DNA from 2 places in the Variovorax sp. YR634 genome. Region 1 is predicted to be linked to the other one. Evidence: riboswitches for the same ligand, from Rfam matches in the RefSeq annotation. Region 1 holds a riboswitch; the other holds the start of a gene.
The links. Region 1 has a riboswitch for glycine ahead of gcvT (glycine cleavage system aminomethyltransferase GcvT). Riboswitches for the same ligand answer to the same signal wherever they lie in the genome.
Positions count from the first base shown of each region.

Region 2: linked by a shared signal. The riboswitch ahead of BLV60_RS21240 (D-amino acid dehydrogenase) and the one ahead of gcvT (glycine cleavage system aminomethyltransferase GcvT) in region 1 are both predicted to bind glycine.

Region 1 covers NZ_FNOL01000007.1:15,188-21,801, forward strand. The annotation lists gene gcvP (aminomethyl-transferring glycine dehydrogenase) at 1-2,601, opposite strand, end outside; gene gcvH (glycine cleavage system protein GcvH) at 2,653-3,024, opposite strand; gene gcvT (glycine cleavage system aminomethyltransferase GcvT) at 3,084-4,256, opposite strand; glycine riboswitch at 4,302-4,414, opposite strand; glycine riboswitch at 4,427-4,517, opposite strand; gene BLV60_RS14320 (hypothetical protein) at 4,551-5,111, opposite strand; gene BLV60_RS14325 (L,D-transpeptidase Cds6 family protein) at 5,210-5,674, opposite strand; gene BLV60_RS14330 (TRAP transporter large permease) at 5,781-6,614, opposite strand, start outside.
Region 2 covers NZ_FNOL01000013.1:95,042-101,655, reverse strand. The annotation lists gene rfbB (dTDP-glucose 4,6-dehydratase) at 1-939, opposite strand, end outside; glycine riboswitch at 1,057-1,157, shown strand; glycine riboswitch at 1,161-1,277, shown strand; gene BLV60_RS21240 (D-amino acid dehydrogenase) at 1,370-2,671, shown strand; gene BLV60_RS21235 (FIST signal transduction protein) at 2,678-3,958, opposite strand; gene BLV60_RS21230 (PhaM family polyhydroxyalkanoate granule multifunctional regulatory protein) at 4,004-4,759, opposite strand; gene BLV60_RS21225 (aminotransferase-like domain-containing protein) at 4,852-6,297, opposite strand; gene BLV60_RS21220 (LysE family translocator) at 6,412-6,614, shown strand, end outside.

The sequences.
Region 1 (6,614 bases):
CTCGCTCTCGGTCGGCTCGACCATCAGCGTGCCGGGCACGGGGAAGCTCAGCGTGGGCGCGTGGAAGCCGTAGTCGATCAGGCGCTTGGCCACGTCTTCGGCGGTGACGCCGCTGGTGTCCTTCAGCGGGCGCAGGTCGAGGATGCACTCGTGCGCGACGTGCCCGTTGGGGCTCGCGTACAGCGTGGGGTAGTGGTCCTTCAGGCGCGCGCTGATGTAGTTGGCGCTGAGGATGGCCGTTTCGGTCGCAGCCTGCAGGCCCTTGGCGCCCATCATGCGGCAGTACATCCAGCTGATCGGCAGCACGGCCGCATTGCCCAGCGGTGCGGCCGACACGGCGCCCACGCCGTTCGACGGCACGCCGGCCGTCGCGTGGCCAGGCAGGTATGGCACGAGGTCTTCGACCACGCACACCGGGCCCACGCCGGGGCCGCCGCCGCCGTGCGGAATGCAGAAGGTCTTGTGCAGGTTCAGGTGGCTCACGTCGCCGCCGAACTCGCCCGGCGCAGCCACGCCGACCAGCGCGTTCATGTTGGCGCCGTCGACATACACGCGGCCGCCGTGTTCATGCACCAGCTCGCACAGTTCCTTCACGCGGGTTTCGAACACTCCGTGCGTGCTGGGGTAGGTGATCATCACTGCGGCCAGCTTGTCGCTGTGCTTTTCGCAGGCGCGCTTCAGGTCGTCCATGTCGACGTTGCCCTGCGCGTCGCAGGCTGTCACCACCACCTGCAGGCCCACCATCTGCGCGCTCGCGGGGTTGGTGCCGTGTGCGGAAGACGGAATCAGGCAGATGTTGCGGTGGCCCTGGCCCTTGGCTTCATGGAACGAGCGGATGGCCAGCAGGCCTGCGTACTCGCCTTGCGAGCCGGCGTTGGGCTGCAGGCTGATGCCCGCGTAGCCGGTGGCTTCGCACAGCCAGGCGCGCAGCTGGGCGTCGAGCTGGGCATAGCCCTGCTGCTGCTCGGCGGGCGCGAAGGGGTGGATGTTGGCGAACTCGGGCCAGGTGATGGGGATCATCTCGCTCGTTGCGTTGAGCTTCATCGTGCAACTGCCCAGCGGAATCATGCTGCGGTCGAGCGCCAGGTCTTTGTCGGACAGGCTGCGGATGTAGCGCAGCATTGCGGTTTCGCTCTTGTGGGTGTTGAACACCGGGTGCGTGAGAAAGGCGCTGGTGCGGCGCAGGTCTTCGGGGATCAGCGGCGTGGTGCTGCTCGACAGGTCATCGAAGCGCGGCGCCTGCGTGCCGGCGGGCGCGAACAGGCTCCACAGGGTTTCGACGTCGGCGCGCGTGCTGGTCTCGTCGAGCGAGATGCCCAGGTGCTGCTGCAGGCGCTGGCGCAGGTTGACGCCGGCCGCCTGCGCGCGCTCGATGATTGCCGGCGTGTCTTCGCCGGTGCGGATGGTCAGTGAGTCGAAAGCGGTGGTGTTGACCAGCTCGCGGCCCATCTGCGTGAGGCCCTTGGCGAGGATTGCCGTGAGCGCTGCCACTCGCTGCGCAATGCGCGTGAGGCCATCGGGCCCGTGGTACACGGCGTACATGCTGGCCACCACGGCCGGCAGCACCTGCGCGGTACAGATGTTGGACGTGGCCTTCTCGCGACGGATGTGCTGCTCGCGCGTCTGCAGTGCGAGGCGGTATGCGGGCCGGCCGTGCGTGTCGACGCTCACGCCGACCAGGCGGCCCGGCAGCGAGCGCTTGAATTCGTCGCGGCAGGCCAGGTAGGCGGCGTGCGGGCCGCCGTTGCACAGCGGCATGCCGAAGCGCTGCGTGGTGCCGCAGACGATGTCGGCATCGAATTCGCCGGGCGCGACGAGCAGCGTGAGCGCCAGCAGGTCGGCCGCGACGATGAGGGCGGCGTCGCACTGATGCGCGTGGCCCGCGAGCGGACGCAGGTCGTGCACGTGGCCGGTGGTGGCGGGGTACTGTGCGAGCACGGCGAAGAACTCGCCGCTCACCATCAGGTGCGGCAGCGTTTCCGACACGGTGCTCACCTTCACTTCGATGCCCAGCGGCGCGGCGCGCGTCTTGATGACTTCAATAGTCTGCGGATGGCAGTCGCCAGACACCAGGAACACGTTGCTCTTGCTCTTCACGCTGCGCTTGGCCAGCGTCATGGCCTCGGCTGCGGCCGTGGCTTCGTCGAGCATCGAGGCGTTGGCGATGGCCATGTCCGTGAGGTCGCACACCATCGTCTGGAAGTTGAGCAGGGCTTCCATGCGGCCCTGCGAGATTTCGGCCTGGTAGGGCGTGTAGGCGGTGTACCAGGCGGGGTTCTCGAGCACGTTGCGCAAGATGACGCCCGGCGTGTGCGTGCCGTAGTAGCCCTGGCCGATGAAGTTCTTGAACACCTTGTTCTTCGACGCCATCACCTTCAGCTCGGCCAGCGCATCGGCTTCGGTGGCCGGTGCGGGCAGGCGCATCGGCTTTGCGCGGCGGATGGCCACGGGCACGATGCCGTCGATGAGCTCCGCGCGCGTTTCCGAGCCGATCACCGGCAGCATGCGCGCCTCGTCCGCCGCATCGATGCCGATGTGGCGGGCGAGGAATTCTTCGGCGTTCTCTAGTTCTTGCAAAGAGGGAAGGGCGGGCGTCGGCATGGCGGTGAGGGCTCGGGGAGAAGAAGGAAGGTGGCTGAGGAACTCAGCGGATCAGGATTCGGCGGCGAACTTGTCGTAGGAGGCCGCGTCCAGCAGGGCGTCGAGCTGCGCGGGCTCGCTCAGCTTGACCTTGAAGAACCAGCCGGCGGCCAGCGGGTCGCTGTTGGCGAGCGACGGGTCGGCGCGCAGCGCCTCGTTCACTTCGGTGATCTCGCCCGACACGGGCATGAACACGTCGGCCGCGGCCTTGACCGATTCGACGACGCCGGCAACTTCGCCTTGCGCAAAGGTCTTGCCGACTTCGGGCAGGTCGACGAACACCACGTCGCCCAGCGCGTCCTGCGCATGCACGGTGATGCCGACGGTGGCTGCGTCGCCTTCGGCCGACACCCATTCGTGGTCCTTGGTGTACTTGATGCTCATGGAAAAACTCCTCGTGGAAAAAATGAATCGGGGTGCAGAGCCTAGCCTGTCGACCAGGCTCAGCCGCGGTAGTAGCGGGTGGGCACGAAAGGCATCGTCGAGACCTCCATCGGCACCGGCTTGCCGCGCACGATGGCCTGCACGCGCGTGCCCGGCTCGGCGAAGGCGGTGGCCACGTAGCCCGTGGCGATGCAGCGGTCGGCCGTCGGGCCGAGCAGGCCGCTGGTGACGATGCCGATGTCATGGCCTTCGAAAGATTGCAGCACCGTGCCGTCGCGCACCGGAATGCGTTCGAGGGCGACGAGGCCCACGCGCTTGCGCTTCAGCGTGTCGTGGTCGGTGTGGCCGGCAGCGCCTGCGGTAGCGACGGCAAGCTGCGCGAGGATCTTTGTCGCGCCTGGAAAGCCGCCTTCGCGCGCGCCGCCTGTGCGGCGCACCTTCTGCATCGCCCAGTTGAGCGAGGCCTCGACAGGCGTGGTGGTGGTGTCGATGTCGTTGCCGTAGAGGCACAGGCCGGCTTCGAGCCGCAGCGAATTGCGCGCGCCCAGGCCGATGGGCTTGACCTCGGGTTGGGCCAGCAGCAGGCGGGCCAGCGCCTCGGCGTCTTTGGCGGCCACCGAGATCTCGAAGCCGTCTTCGCCGGTGTAGCCGCTGCGGGTGACGAAGGCGGCAATGCCGCCGATCTGCACCGCACCGCCCGTCATGAACACGAAGCGCTCGATGCCGGGCGACAGCCGCGCCAGCGTGGCCGCGGCCTGCGGGCCCTGCAGCGCGAGCAGGGCGTGGTTGGGCAGGGGCTGCACTTGGCAGCGGCTGCCGATCTTCTGCTGGATGTGGGCGATGTCGGCCACCTTGCAGGCGCCGTTGACGATCACGAAGATCGAGCCGTTGCCCTCGTTGAAGAACATCAGGTCGTCGAGGATGCCGCCTTCGTCGTTCAGCAGCAGGCCGTAGCGCTGCTTGCCGGCGGGCAGGTCGATCACGTCGACGGGCATCAGGGTTTCGAAAGCCGCCGCCGCATCGGGCCCGACGAGGCGCAGCTGGCCCATATGGGAGATGTCGAACAGGCCGGCCGCGTCGCGCGTGTGCTTGTGCTCGGCCATCAGGCCGGCGGGGTACTGCACCGGCATCGAATAGCCGGCAAAGGGCACCATGCGGGCACCGAACTCCACGTGGAGGTCGTGCAGCGGCGTCTTGAGAAGTTCGGTAGCGGGGGCGGAAGAAGCAGCCACGGGGCACTCCAAAGGGGCAGACGAAATCCATGACGCAAGCCATGGGCCACCCCTGCTGTCCGCTTTACCTGAGAGATTCGCCCCACGATCGGGGTTTGCTCCTTCGGTGGGCCGATGGGCAGTTTTCACTGCAACGGCCTCTCTCCAGCAAGGAAACGCCGGTGTTCACCGGCGCCTTGTCAGTCCTTTTGCCTGAGCGTTCGGGAAACCCCTGCGCCTTCGGCGGCCCCGGCACGCGGGGCTCTCTCCTGACCCTGGCGAGTGTAGTGGATCGCGCGGGGCAGGGGTTTTGCGTCAGTGGATGATTTCGGCCGGCGGCAGCAGCTTGTCGATGCGCTCGCGCAGCGATTCGGCCCGTTCCACCCCTGCGGTTTTCTCGATCTCGGTGAGCATCAGCGCGGCGATGGTCAGCATCGCCTCGCGGTCGCGGGCCTCGCGCAGGGCGTCGCGCATCTGCAGCGCGAATTTCGGGTCGCGCCGCACGAACATGCGCTCGCAGATGTCGAACAGGAACATGCGCGTGGTGGCCAGCGAGCGCTTGCCGTCGAAGGTGTCGGCCGAGGTGGTGGCGACCTGGATCGGCTCGGCGGCGGCGATAGGCGCGGGCCGGGCGGGGGCTGCTATCGGTGCGGGCGCCGGTGCCGCAGCAGCAGCCTGCGGGGCCTGCAGGTAGCCCCGCTGCACCAGCGCCTGGATCGCCTGTTCGGCTTCGACCCGGTTGGAGAACAGCGGACTGAAGTCGGTCAGCGAGCGCCGGCCATCGGCCATCAGCAGCAGGGCGCGCTCACGCTGGCTGAGCGTGCGCTGTCCGCCCTGGAGTTCGTCGCGCGCCTTGTCGGTCTTGGTGGGAAACATGGCAGCCACAGCTTTCGGGAATCGAGGGCTGCAGCATCGTTGCAAGTGGTGACATCTTCATGAACCGTTTGCCTTACAGGGGCAATCGCGGCCGGCCTTCAGCCCGCGCTTTCCTTGCGTATGAGCCACTGGTTGCCCACGCGCTGCAATTCCAGCGTCTTGCGGCTCTTCTCGCGCAGCTTGTCGGCGCTGTAGGTCTGTTGAAAGCTCGCGCTGGCCGCCTGCCCCTGGACGCTGATGACCAGGCTGTCGATGCTCACGCTGATGGTCGTCTTGTCGGTAATGCGCGCGCGGCGGTCCGCCTCCCAGGCCTTGCGGTCCTGGCCTCGGGGCGGCGTGAAGTCGGGTGCATAGGCGGCCAGGTAGCGCACCACGTCCCGGGCTGACCAGGCCGCGGCCCAGGCGCGCACGGCGGCTTCGACTTCGCGGATGCTGGAGGCGGGATCGGCCGGCGCTGCTGCCGATACGGGGGCTGGTACCGCGGCGGGCATTGCGGGCGGGGCGCCGAAGGCAGCCGGAGCCAGCAAGGCGCCGCCCAGCAGGCAGCTCAGGAATCGATTCATGGCGCAGTCCCCTCCTTGTCGGTTGTCGGCCCTTGGCCCGTCGCCCGATTCTGGCAGTGAACATCCGCCGATTCACCGGGCCGATCAGGCCCCGGAGCCCAGGCCGTTACTTGAACCCGAGCACGTGCGGCAGCCACGTACTCAGCGCGGGCACGAAGGTCAGGATGACCAGCACAGCCCCATGCGCCCAAAGGAACGGCACCAGTTCCTTCACCAGCGCCGACATCGGCACCTTCGACACGTTGCAGGTCACGAACAGCAGTCCGCCCACCGGCGGCGTGATCATGCCCAGCGTGAGGTTGAAGATCACGATCATCGCGAAGTGCACCGGGTCCACGCCCAGCTTGATGGCCACCGGCGCGAGGATCGGCGCCAGCACCATCACGCCCGGCAGCGGCTCGATGAAGATGCCGAACAGCAGCAGGAACACGTTGACGATGATCAGGAACATCCACGGCGAGAGGTTCATGCTGATGAGCCATTCGGCCATCTGCTGCGGAATGCCCTCGATGGTCAGCACCCACGCGAACGAGGCCGACAGCCCGATGATGATCAGCACCGAAGCCGACAGCAACGCCGAGCGCGAGAGTATGTCGGGCAGCATCTTCCACTCGAGCGTGCGGTAGACGAACTTGCCGCACACCAGCGCATAGAACACCGCCACCACCGAGGCCTCGGTCGGCGTGAACCAGCCGGCGCGCATGCCGCCCAGGATCACCACCGGCAGCAGGATCGCGGGAATCGCCTTCCAGGTCGTGACCAGGATCTCGCGCAGCGGAGGCGTTTGCCCGTCGCCCTTGTAGTTGCGCTTTTTCGAGACGTAGAAGTTCACGACGCACATCGCCACCGCGATCAGGATGCCCGGCATGATGCCGGCCGCGAACAGCGTGCCGACCGATACGCTCTCGTCCTGCAGCGCGTAGATGATCATGATGATCGA
Region 2 (6,614 bases), on a different contig from region 1:
GGCGGGCTTCCAGCCAAGCTCGGCCTCGAGCTTGCGCGCATCGATGGCGTAGCGGCGGTCGTGGCCGGGGCGATCGGTGACGTAGGTGATTTGTTCCTTGTACGGCTTGCCGTCGGCGCGGGGACGCAGTTCGTCGAGCAGCGCACACACGGTGTTGACGATCTCGATGTTGGGCTTCTCGTTCCAGCCGCCCACGTTGTAGGTCTCGCCCAGCTTGCCGGCTTCGAGCACGCGGCGGATGGCGCTGCAGTGGTCCTTCACGTAGAGCCAGTCGCGCACCTGCATGCCGTCGCCGTACACGGGCAGGTTCTTGCCGGCCAGTGCGTTGACGATCATCAGCGGGATGAGCTTCTCGGGAAAGTGGAAGGGGCCGTAGTTGTTGGAGCAGTTGGTGGTCAGCACCGGCAGGCCGTAGGTGTGGTGCCAGGCGCGCACGAGGTGGTCGCTGGCGGCCTTGCTGGCCGAGTAGGGGCTGTTGGGCTCGTACTTGTTCTCTTCGGTGAAGGCGGGGTCGGTCTTCGACAGCGAGCCGTAGACCTCGTCGGTGGACACGTGCAGGAAGCGGAAGGCCGTCTTCTGCTCGGCTGGCAGCGCGCTCCAGTGCCCGCGCACGGATTCGAGCAGGCGGAAGGTGCCCAGCACGTTGGTCTGCACGAAGTCTTCGGGACCGTGGATGGAGCGGTCCACGTGCGATTCGGCGGCGAAGTTGACCACGGCGCGCGGCTTGTGCTCGGCCAGCAGGCGATCGATGAGGGCGCTGTCGCCGATGTCGCCCTGCACGAAGATGTGTTTCGGGTTGCCCTTGAGCGACGCGAGGGTCTCGAGGTTGCCTGCGTAGGTCAGCTTGTCGAGGTTCACGACCGGCTCGTCGCCGTTGGCGATCCAGTCGAGTACGAAATTGGCGCCGATGAAGCCAGCGCCGCCGGTAACCAGGATCATGAAGTCCCCTGCTGATATATGGAACGATCGCCTTGCGGCAAATCAACAGGCGATTATCCCATTCGGCCAGAGGAGAGAAATCAAAGGTTGGCGCCCGCGCAAGCCCCGCCTACAATCACCCCCACTGCAGGAGAGCGGGCTACCCCGGTGGCCCTACCGAAGGCGCAAACTCCCATAAACGCTCAGGTCGGTCCGAACAAGGGACCTGTACTGCACCAACTGAAACGCCGTCTGGAGAGCCATCACACCGCCCAACGTGGTCGTGATGCACCGAAGGAGCAAACCCTCTGCGGGCGCAGCGGGTGAATCTCTCAGGTACCGAGGACAGGGGGAGCGGCAACTTGGACAGCGGTCGTCCGGTTGCTTTGCTATTTATTCAATAGCACACCACGCCCGTCGTTCAAGCACTGCAACCTCAAAGGTACTTGAAATGCGCGTGATCGTTCTTGGCGCCGGCCTGCTCGGCGTGACCTCGGCTTACTACCTCCAGCAACTCGGCCACGAAGTGACCGTGATCGACCGGCAGGCCACCCCGGCCGCCGAAACCAGCTTCGCCAATGGCGGGCAGATTTCCGTCAGCCATGCCGAACCCTGGGCCAACCCCAGCGCACCGCTCAAGGTGCTGCAGTGGCTGGGCAAGGAAGATGCTCCGCTGCTCTTCCGCATCCGCGCCGACATGCGCCAGTGGCTTTGGGGCCTCCAGTTCCTGCGCGAATGCACGCCGGCGCGCACCCGCCACAACATCGAGCAGATCGTGCGTCTCGGAACATACAGCCGCTCGATGTTGCAACAGTTGCGCCGCGACACCGGCCTGAACTACGACCAGCGCACGCAGGGCATCCTGCACTTCTATACGACGCAAAAAGAGTTCGACGGCGCCCTCGCGCCCGCCGAGCAGATGCGCGCCCTGGGCTGCGAGCGCCAGGTCATCTCGGCCGACGAAGCCGTGAAGATCGAGCCCGCCCTCGCCCACATCCGCCCGAAGCTGGCCGGCGCCACCTACACGGCCGAGGACGAGTCCGGCGACGCCAACCGCTTCGCGCGCGAACTGGTGGGCCTGGCCACCGCGGCGGGCGTGAAGTTCCTGATGAGCCACACCGTGACCGCGCTGCGCGAAGCCGGCGGCAGCATCGATCACGTCGAAGCCACCGACAGCGAAGGCCGCTTCCAGCGCATCCGCGGCGACGCCTTCGTGCTGGCGATGGGGTCACTGAGCCCGCTGTATGCCGCGCCGCTGGGCATCCGCCTGCCGATCTACCCGGCCAAGGGCTATTCGGTGACGCTGCCCGTCAAGGACGCGTCGAAGGCCCACCAGGTCTCGCTGACGGATGACGAATTCAAGCTCGTGTTCTCGCGCTACACCTCGGAGTCGGGCGACCGCCTGCGCATCGCCGGCACGGCCGAGCTCAACGGCTACGACCGCGACCTGAACCGCGTGCGCTGCGAAGCCATCGTGCGCCGCGTCGAAGAGCTGTTCCCCGGCGCCGGCGACACCACGCAGGCCCAGTTCTGGACCGGCCTGCGCCCCGCCACGCCGAGCAACGTGCCGCTGATCGGCAAGACCAGGCTGCCGAACCTGTTCCTCAACACGGGCCACGGCACGCTCGGCTGGACGCATGCCTGCGGCTCGGGCAAGTCGATCGCGCGGATCGTGAGCGGGCTGGCGCCGGAGGTCGATTTCGCGTTCACCGGCATGCCTGCGCCCGCGCCGCGCGCGCTGCAGCCGGCCTGATCGCGTTCAGTCCTTGCTGGTAAACACCGTCAGCACCCCGGTATAGCCATACAGGTGATGCCGGGCAATCTCGCCCGCAGCGAAGAACCCGACCAGCGGCACGTCGCCCAGCGCGTGCCGCACGATCTGCAACTCAGCGCCCGGTGCGCCGAAGTGCGGCCCGCCGCGCCCCGAGCAGCTCACGTACACCGCCCCTGCGATGCGCCGTGCCGGATGCGGCGCCGCCTCGGCCTCGCCCGCCGCCACGGCGCGCGCAGTGGCGAGTGTCTGCTCTTCGGGCTCCAGCTCCTCGCGGATTTCCGCGCAGATGCGCATCAGGTCGGCCCGCGCGGCCTGCGCGTTGCGGCGGCAGAAGGTCAGCCGCATGCCGGCCTCGGCCACATCGGCAATGGCGATGCCGCGCCGCGTCGGGTCCAGCCCGATGATGTGGCGCACCAGCACGTCGGCGCCCAGGTCGCCGGTGCGGCGGATGCCGTCGCTACCGGCATCGGCCAGGCCGACCAGCGTGTTGCGCACGGCGTCGATGGCCTCCTGCGGCCGTTCGAGCGACACCTGCAGATCGGCCAGCAGCACGTCGAGCGCCGGCTCGCCGTCGAGCTTCAGCAGCAGATTGCCGTCGGCCTCGGTGATCTCGCGCTCGCGCACCGCCCCCGAGCGCAGCGGCTGGCAGCCCTGCGTGACGCGCGACACCAGCCGTACGCCTTCGCCGAACACCACGCCCGACAGGCCGCCCGAGAACACCCCACCCGCCGCCCCGTGCCCGCGGATGTTGCCGTTGCCGCCGACTGCGAATTGCAGCGCGCTGCCGCGCCCCGAAGACAGCCCGCCGAACAGATAACCCGTGTCAGTGCGCCCCGCCATCTCGGCGATCAGCTCGGCCAGGTCGGGCGTTGCCGGGTCGGCGTGCACCAGTGCCGTGTGCGCCTCGAAGCCGCTCATTTCGGAATTGCCCAGCGGCGCCACGCCCGAGAACACGCGGTACTGGTCGCTGGGCAAAGCGCAAAGCATCAGGCTCATGCCGGGTTCGTCGAAGTACTCGGCGTTGTTGGCCGACACGCCGATGCCGACGGTACCCGACCAGTCGGTCACTTCGGGCAGCTCGGCGCTCAGGTGGTCGAGGATGTCCTGCGCCTCGCTCGCATAGTGGTCGGTGATGTAGAGCAGCCCCAGCGTCGGCGACGAGGCGTAGTCGGGCAGGGCCATCTGTGCGCGCAGCTGGGCCAGCACGAGGCCGGCCGCCATGCGCCATTGCGGATGGGTGGCGTGACCGGAGGGAAACAACTTCATGATGCGTGCCAACCCGTTCTCTTCAACAAATGGATGTGTATGACGTCAACGCCGGGCGGAGGTTCGCTTGCGCGCGGCTGTCGATGTCTTCTTTTTGGCAGCCGGCGCTGCAGCCTTCTTGGCCGCAGCAGGCTTGCGGGCGGCCGTTGTTGCCGGCTTGCCCATGACCTTGCCGACCGCATCGGCCAGCGGCTGGGCCATGGCCGGCACCTTCAGCTGGGCCGCGTCCTGCAGCGCCGAGCTGGCGATCTGCTGGAACTGTTCGGTGAGCGAGCCCCACCACTGCATGGGATCGACCACGCCGGCGCCATCGGCAGCCGCGGTCTTTGCCTTGGCCGAAGCCGGCCTGCTGCGCGGCTTCGTCGGTGCTGGCGCTTCCTCTTCTGGCAATTCGTCTTCTTCCTCTACCTCTTCTGGCTCAGGCTCCGGAGCCGCTGCGGCGGGTGCAGGCGCCGGCGCCATCGCGGCTGCCTGCTTGGTGAACGCGCTGGCGATGTCTTCCATCCGCACGTTCATGCCGCGCAGCGTCGACAGCGTCATCTTCTGCACTTCGAGCGCCTGGATCGTGGCCTTCAGGGCATGGCCGTTCTGCTCGAGCCAGTACTGCACCGTCTTGAGCTCCTGGATGCGCTTGTCGACCTCTTCCACGCTCAGCGTGGGCGCCACCCAGCTCGCAAGGCTCGGAATCCCTGGCACCGACCCGGCGCCGGTGCCCGCTGCGGCGCCACCGGCGAGGTTCTTCAGGAAGTCGAATCCGGGGACGAACTGGCTGAAGTCGAAGGGCTTGCTGGCGGTGCTCATGCGGGTGGTCTCCTGGGTGGGTTTTCTTGTGTTGCCAGCTTACTCCAAGCCTCCGGCCTTTTGGCCCGGACCTCCCCACCTTTTACCTGCCATCAGAGCTCGTTTCGGACCTTGCTGAACACCTTCCAGAAGGTCGCATCCTGCGACGTGGCGAAGTTGATCCGCATCATCGTGCTCGGCGGCCGGCGCGCATGGAACAGCGAGCCCGGCGCCAGCAGGTAGCCCTGGTCGAGCATGCGCTGCGTCAGCGCGTCGGTGTCCACGCCTGTGTCGACCCAGCCGAACAGCCCCGCCGGCTCCGAGGCGAAGGTGCAGCCGTGCGACATCGCCAGCTTCACCGCCCGCCCCCGCGCCCCGTCGAGGCGGATGCGCACGCGCTCCGAATGCCGGCGCAGCTGCCCCTGGTCGATGCACCACGACAACGCCCGCTCGAACAGCGTGGGTGAGGTGAGCGTGGCCAGCAGCTTGGTTTCGAGCAGCCGCTCCTTCAGCGCCGGGGGCGCGGCCAGGAAGCCGATGCGCCAGTTGGGCGCCAGGATCTTGGCAAAGCCGCTCACGTAGATGGTGCGCTGCAGCCCGTCGAGCGCGCTGAGCCGCGTGGCGTGCTCGGGCGCGAGGTGGCTGTAGGTGTCGTCCTCGACGATGTGGAAGTCGTATTCGTTGGCCAGCTTCAGCACCCGGTGTGCGCTGCCCGGCGTGAGGCTGTAGCCGGTCGGGTTGTGCAGCACGCTCACACTGACGAAGAGCTTGGGTTGGTGCAGCGCGCAGTACTGCGCCATCACCTCCAGGTCGGGCCCGTCGGCGCGCCGCGGCACCGGCAGGATGCGCATGCCCAGCGCCTCCAGCCGCGCGAACTCCAGCGCCCAGCCGGGCTCCTCGACCATCACAGGGTCGCCGGCGCGCAGCAGCGTGCGGCTCACGATGTCCAGCGCATGCGTGGCGCCGATGGTGGTCACGATCTGGTCGGGCGAGGCCGGCACGTTGATGCCCACCAGCTTCTGCGAGAGGCTGCGCCGCAGGCTCATGTCGCCGGCCGGCTCGCCGTACTGGAGCGACAGCTCCTGCAGGGCGGCTGTACTGGTCATGCGCCGCACGGCCGTGGGCATGAAGGTGGACGACATCCAGTCCGGCGGAAACACCCCCATGCCCGGCTGCGGCTTGTCGCTCGGGCGGTGGAACATGCTGCGGATCAGCGAACTCGCGTCGGCCGGTATGCGCGAGGCCATCATCTGCACCGCCATCGCCGCTGGCATGCCGCTCGCGCCACCGGCGTCCGCGCCGTGGTTCGGACGGCCGTCCTGTACTGGTGCCGAATCCCGCACATAGAAGCCGCGCTGCCGGCGGGCCTCGACCAGCCCCTGCGCCAGCAGCTGGTCGTACGCGGCGACGACGGTGTACGGGCTCACGCCCTGCTGCCGCGCGCATTCGCGCACCGAGGGCAGGCGGGCGCCGGGCGGCAGCAGGCGGGTGCGGATGCGCTCGGCCAGGCGGTCGGCCAGTTGCCCCGTCAGCGACTGTGTGGAAGTGCGTGTCAGCATGCGTTGTTTTGGGCTGTGCCGGCTTCTGTGTCGAAGGAGTGACCAATACAGATTGCCCGATTGTTCGACCAACTGTACTGGAACTGTAATGGTCTCAAGTTTAGAGTGTGTGTCATGAACTGGCAAGAATTCACCGCGCTGCTGGTGCTGGCCACGGCGATGAGTTTCTCGCCCGGTCCCAACACCACGCTCTCCACCGCCCTGGCGGCCAACGGCGGCCTGCCGCGCGCCATGCGCTTCGTGGTCGCGGTGCCCGTGGGCTGGACGCTGCTGCTGGCGCTGTGCGCCGCCGGCATCGGCGCGCTGGTGGTGGCAAT